One region of the Exiguobacterium sp. s192 genome, then DNA from elsewhere that is predicted to be linked to it. Evidence: a T-box and tRNA genes for the amino acid it is inferred to sense, from the RefSeq annotation. Region 1 holds a T-box; the other holds one or more tRNA genes.

Evidence for each region. The T-box of region 1 lies ahead of leuS (leucine--tRNA ligase). A T-box ahead of a tRNA ligase gene usually reads a tRNA of that ligase, here a tRNA-Leu.
Region 2: it has a tRNA-Leu gene. The T-box ahead of leuS (leucine--tRNA ligase) is inferred to sense a tRNA for this amino acid. The anticodon was not compared.

The regions. Positions count from the first base shown of each region.
Region 1 covers NZ_JACSMS010000010.1:73,282-76,704, forward strand. Annotated here, with positions in the region: gene KNP87_RS14000 (peptidoglycan bridge formation glycyltransferase FemA/FemB family protein) at 1-432, shown strand, start outside; gene KNP87_RS14005 (HAD family hydrolase) at 495-1,139, shown strand; T-box leader at 1,179-1,399, shown strand; gene leuS (leucine--tRNA ligase) at 1,447-3,423, shown strand, end outside.
Region 2 covers NZ_JACSMS010000001.1:582,861-586,283, reverse strand. Annotated here, with positions in the region: gene KNP87_RS03015 (amino acid ABC transporter permease) at 1-415, opposite strand, end outside; gene KNP87_RS03010 (transporter substrate-binding domain-containing protein) at 453-1,217, opposite strand; tRNA gene KNP87_RS03005 (tRNA-Leu) at 1,410-1,493, opposite strand; gene KNP87_RS03000 (alpha/beta hydrolase) at 1,559-2,503, opposite strand; gene KNP87_RS02995 (hypothetical protein) at 2,523-2,861, opposite strand; gene KNP87_RS02990 (S66 family peptidase) at 2,882-3,423, opposite strand, start outside.

The DNA.
Region 1 (3,423 bases):
ACAGACTACTTTGAACAATTGTTTCAGCCGACGGAACTTTGCCGGCCCGTCTTATTGATGGCCGAGTGGCGGGGGCAAACAATAGGAGCGTACTTCATATTATTAGGTCATGACTATGCGCACGGTCATCTGATTGGTTGTCAGCGGGACGAGCATAAACTGTTTCCCAACCAACGCCTTGAATATGAAGCGATTTTGTACTCAAAAGCTGCGGGAATGGTCGAACAGCATTTGGGTGGCGGTTATAAGGAACGCGACAGCCTGTTTGAAAGCAAATGCCGTTACACCGGGTACCGGATGTTTGAATACCATCAAGGAAAAACGGTTTTATTGCCGCAAATCTACGAACAATTATGTAAGCAGTACGGTCGGAATGAAGCAGCGAATTATTTTCCCGAGTACCGGTATCATGAGACCGTCGTCTCGACTTGAATGGACCTGACAGTCTGCGGACTGTCATTTTTTTTGGTACGCTATCGGTGGGAGGGAAAACAATGAAAAAAACTGGACTGATTTTTGATATGGATGGTGTCATCCTGGATAGTGAAATTCAATATTTTAAAGTGCATCAGCAGATGTTCCGGACATTAGCGATTCCACTCGATCGTGTTCAATACGCGACGTTCATGGGGAAAACAGGGGACGAAATGTGGCAGGAACTGATCACCCAACATGATTTGCCGCATTCGACGGAATCGTTGCTTGCACTTGAACATGAATTATTTCAACAGCATGCCAAGCCGGAAGAGTGTGGCTTAAAAGACGGTGTCCACGAGTTGATGGCGCTTGCGCGGACGGAAGGGTACAAGGTGGCCATTGCGTCGTCGAGTTCACTTGAAAAAATCAAACGCGTCATCACGCATTACGGATTGACGGTCGATGCGTACACGAGCGGATTTGAAGTCCCGCGGTCGAAGCCGGATCCGGCGATTTTCCGATTGGCGGCGCAACGGATTGATCAAGCGCCGGAGGCTTGTATCGTGATTGAAGATGCAGCGAACGGGATGATCGGGGCGAAGGAAGCGGGAATGGAAGTCATCGCCTTGCTGGATGAACGGATGCCGACACAAATCCTGCATCACGCGGACCACGTCGTCTCGTCGCATGCAGCAATCGGAGAAATTTTACGGAACCGTTGACGATAAGGGAAGATTCAGCTTACACTAACACATAGATAATCAATTGCGACGAACTGAAGTAGTAAGGGAGTCATTCCGTTTAGAGAGCTGGTGGTCGGTGCAAACCAGTCGGAATCGTCCGTGAACTCGTCAGGGAGCATGATTCGTGAACAGAAGTAGCGAATCCGGTCCTTCACACCGTTATCCGTGAATCAAGTGGTCTGTCTCGGCAGACAACGTGGGTGGTACCGCGGGAGACAAACCGGTCTTTCGTCCCTATTCTTAGGGGCGGAGACCGGTTTTTTGTATATTCAGAGGAGGAATAGAGATGCCGTACAATCATCGCGAGATCGAACCAAAATGGCAAGCGCGTTGGGAGCAAGACAATGCGTTCGTAACAACAGAAGATCCAGAAAAAGAAGGATTTTATGCGCTAGACATGTTTCCATATCCATCGGGAGCTGGACTGCATGTCGGACACCCGGAAGGATACACGGCAACGGATATCCTCGCCCGTATGAAACGCATGCAAGGTTATAACGTCCTTCACCCAATGGGATGGGATGCATTTGGTCTACCGGCGGAACAATACGCCCTTGATACGGGAAATGATCCGCGGGAGTTCACCGCTCAAAACATCGAGACGTTTAAACGTCAGTTAAAAGATTTAGGATTTTCTTACGATTGGGACCGTGAAATCAATACGACGGATCCGAAATACTACAAATGGACACAGTGGATATTTACGCAGTTGTATGAAAAAGGACTCGCGTTTGTCGATGAAGTAGCCGTCAACTGGTGCCCGGCACTCGGAACCGTGCTTGCGAACGAAGAAGTCATCGACGGCTTATCTGAACGTGGAAACCATCCGGTCGTCCGTGTCCCGATGCGTCAGTGGGTCTTGAAGATCACGGATTATGCCGAGCGGTTATTGGAAGATTTGGACGAGCTCGACTGGCCGGAATCCGTCAAGGAAATGCAACGGAACTGGATCGGTAAATCGGAAGGGGCGGAAATCGACTTTACGATTGACGGTCACAAAAAACAAGTGACGGTCTTCACGACGCGTCCGGATACCGTATTCGGAGCGACATACCTTGTCCTTGCGCCGGAGCATCCGTTTGTTTCGGATATCACGACAGCTGATCATGCGGAAGCCGTCAATACCTACATTGCGTCTGTTCAGACAAAATCTGATTTGGAACGGACGGATCTCGCCAAAGAAAAAACGGGTGTCTTCACAGGCGCATTTGCTGTCAATCCAATTTCTGGCGAACGTCTTCCGATTTGGATTGCAGACTATGTCTTGTCAACTTACGGCACAGGTGCCATCATGGCAGTTCCGGCACACGATGAGCGGGATCATGAGTTTGCGAAACAGTTTGACCTTCCGATCATTGAAGTCGTACAAGGCGGCAACGTTGAAGAAGCAGCGTATACGGGAGAAGGCGAACACGTCAACTCACAGATGCTCGACGGACTTTCGAAACAAGATGCGATCGACACGATCATCGCGGAACTGGAGACGAACCAAGTCGGTCGCAAGAAGATTACCTTCCGTCTACGGGACTGGTTGTTTAGCCGTCAACGGTACTGGGGCGAACCGATTCCGGTCGTCCATATGGAAGACGGAACGATGAAAACATTGGATAAATCGGAATTACCACTTGAGTTACCAATCATTCCTGAAATCAAGCCGTCGGGCACGGGAGAATCGCCGCTTGCGCTTGCTGAAGACTGGCTTGACTACACGGATCCCGTCACTGGACTCAAAGGGCGCCGTGAAACGAACACGATGCCGCAATGGGGCGGAAGCTGCTGGTACTACCTTCGTTTCATCGATCCGCATAACGAAGAAGCGATCGCGGACCCGGAGAAATTAAAGTATTGGTTACCGGTCGATATTTATATCGGTGGAGCAGAGCATGCCGTTCTTCACTTGCTGTACGCTCGCTTCTGGCATAAAGTCTTATACGACATCGGTGTCGTACCGACGAAGGAACCGTTCCAGAAACTATATAACCAAGGGATGATCCTTGGTGAAAACAACGAAAAGATGTCGAAATCACGCGGAAACGTCATCAATCCGGATGAAATCGTCAAATCACACGGAGCCGATACGCTTCGTTTATATGAAATGTTCATGGGACCACTTGATGCGTCCGTTTCGTGGTCTGAAAATGGACTCGATGGAGCACGCCGCTTCCTGGATCGTGTCTGGCGTCTGTTCGAACGGACGGCCGATATTCAAGACGTGACGACGGTTGATGCGGACTTTGAACGCGTTTACCATCAGACTGTCAAA
Region 2 (3,423 bases), on a different contig from region 1:
ATGCCTGTGGCAGGATGATTTGTGTCATCGTCTGACGCCCGGTCATTCCGAGCGAACGAGCCGCTTCAGTTTGCCCTTTATCAATCGACTGAATCCCGGCTCGAATAATCTCGGCGAAATACGCACCCGCATTGATTGCGACCGTCAAGATACCGGCATACATCCGGTCCATCGACAGCCATTCGAGTGAATTGAGTCCAAAATAGATGAAGAACAATTGGACGATAAATGGTGTCCCGCGGATGACATCGATGTAGACGATGGCAATCGCGTTTAAAATCTTCAGTGGAGACAAACGCATCAACGCGACAATCAAACCAATGATGAATCCGGCTATGACCGCGATGATGAAAATATAAAGTGTAATCTGTAATCCTTCCAAGAAAAACGGAAACGCCGTTTTTGCGACTTCCATCAGCGACTCAACTCCCTTGTCTTTCGTTCAAATCCGCTTATTTTAAATACGTATCTACGATTTTGTCGTACTCGCCGCTTTCTTTCAGGTTAGCGAGTCCTTCGTTGATTTTTTTCATCAACTCTTCGTTTTCCCCTTTTAAGACCGCGATGCCGTAGTTATCCCCGTTGAGTCGGTCGCCGACTAGTTTCAGACCGAGGTTTTGTTGTTTGTTTGCGTACGAAATGACAGGATAGTCTTCAATCAGAGCCGCTGCGTTGCCATTTTTGACTTCTTGGAACATTGCCGGGCTGTCATTGAATTGTGTAACCGTGATGCCTAATTTTTCTGCATTATCCGTTGCGTATTTTGCACCGGTCGTTCCCTTTTTGACGGCGACTTTTTCGCCTTTTAAGTCATCAACTGATTTAATTTTGTTATTGTCTTCCTTGACGACTAAGATCAATCCGGCTTCAAAGTACGGATCGGAGAACGTCACGACTTTTTTCCGCTCCGGTGTGATACTCATCCCGGCAATCGCCACGTCCAGCTGATTCGCCTGCAAAGCAGGAATGATTCCGCTGAAGTCCATTGCTTCGAATTGAATCTTAAAATCTTGATCCTTCGCGATCGCTTTGATCAAGTCGATGTCGATTCCTTTGTACGTATCGCCGTCTTTGTACTCGAATGGCGGATACGTCACGTCGATTCCGACTTTGTACGTCTTGTCCTCTGATGTTTCCTCCTTCGAACCGATGCTGCAGGCACTTAATACGAACAGACAACTGATCAACAAAAATAGAACCGATAATTGCTTTTTCATGTTAAAACTCCTCTCTTGAAGGCGGATGCCTTCTCCCTCTTTTTTCCTTGCATTCACTTTCCTTAACACACATTTTATCAGAAAAATTCAAATTTTACGAATAAACGTAATATTTTTGTTCGTTTCTTCAATATAGAAATTCAAAAAGAGCACCCTTTCGCAAAAGGATGCTCTAGATGAACTTGCATGAAATGCCGCCGAGAGGACTTGAACCTCCACGGTGTTGCCACCACTAGATTCTGAGTCTAGCGCGTCTACCAGTTCCGCCACGACGACTTCTATTTATGTTATTAGAATACTAAATAGAGGTTTTTCTGTCAACGGTTTCAAACATTTTTTTATTATTTCCCCACTTCATCATCACTCAAAATCCGACGGACAAAACGTTCGACGACCGTATCGTACGTATCCGGATCTTCGAAATAGGCCATCGCGTGCGCCGCATTCGGGATGACCACCAACTCTTTTTCTGTCGGACACGCCTGATACAGCTCATAGACCATTGAAGTCGGAACAAATGTATCTGCACCGCCGTGCAGGAACAGGATCGGAACCGTCGCCCGTTTGACTTGTTTTAACGCCGAAGCCTCACTAAAAAAGTAACCAGCCTTCAACTTCGTCAGTAGACTGGTCATTGCCAGAAACGGAAAATGCGGCAGACGGTACATCCGTTTCATCTGATAAGCGAGAACGGCATTGACGGATGTGTAAGCACAGTCGGAAATGATGCCTTTGACTTGCGGCGGCAGTACTTCTCCGCTCGTCATCAGGACGGTCGCTCCGCCCATCGAAACACCGTGCAGAAAAATCGCACTTTCCTGACCAAGACGCGCAATCAGATATTCTGTCCAGCGAAGACAATCTTCCCGGTCGTGCCAGCCAAAACCGATGTAGTTCCCTTCACTTTTACCATGCCCCCGATTATCCGGCATCATGACATGAAAACCGGCTTGGTGATACAAATAAGCGAATCCCGCTAAGTCCGTTCCGACACCGCCGTAGCCATGCACTAAAATAACGACCCGGTCCGACGGTACAAGCGGCGGTAAATAGTGTCCGCGCAGTGTTAAGCCGTCATGGGCTTTGACTTCGATCAATTCAAGCGGTTGTTCTTTGATCCACGTTTGTCCCGGTTGCATCAAGCGGACCATTTCGTCACTCAGGTCACGGTTGTTGGATAAGAACGGTTTCGGATTGGTGGCAATCGCCATTTCATAAAAATAATAACTTGCGGCAAGCATCCCGGATCCGAGGACACCCAATCCGATTTTCGTTCGTTTTCGCATCACGTTTCACTTCCCATTCTCATAATTCGATTTGTAACTGGGCTGAGGAGTCGATCTCGTCTTGCAATACTTCCTGTCGTAAACGGTGTTCTTGCTGTGCTTTTCGATAGGCAAATTCCTGTACCAATTCTTGTCCTGTAAACCCTTCTTCAACGATATCCGATAACAAATCGGTTTCCGTTGCCACCATTTCTTGCGGATTTCGCATGACGAGCACTTGACCGACTTGGGCCAACATCAACTCATCTTTTAACTGTAACGCATCATAAAACGGTTCAGGTAATGTCATACGACGTGTTTCCGGATTGATATGAATCCGCTTGTACGCTGCCAATGATTGAAATTTTCGAATCTGCATAACTGTCCTCCTCTTCCAAATCAGCAGAACGTCATGTCTACTCTGGAATCTTTCCCTTGAATTCGTATTGTCGCCTGTGCACCGTTCACGAGTGTCAGTTGCGGCGGTTGATGTCCGATATCGAGATCATAGAATATCGGAACCTTCAATTTTTCCTTCAACATATCGTACACATCGGTCAGCGTATAATCTTCAATCGTCCGTCCACCAGCTGTCCGTCCGAATACGATGCCTGCTGCCTGATCGAACCAGCCGGCGAGATGCATCTGCATCAACGAACGATGGACATCGGTGGCACTTGCTTCCGATACTTCGAAGTACCAAAGGATCGGTTCTTGATTGATTTGCGTTTGTTGAAAGGCGGCCACGTCACCGTACGGCGTTCCGATCAGATGACGAACGGTTTCCAGACATCCGCCAAGCAGCCGTCCCGTCACCTCAGTTTCATTGGGATCAACGGATTTCCATTCTGTCGCCGCATCCAAATGGTACATATACCGTGCCGGTCGTTCCGCATGGTTCCAGTTGGTTTGATAAAAGTCAGAGGTCCATTGTGTAACGG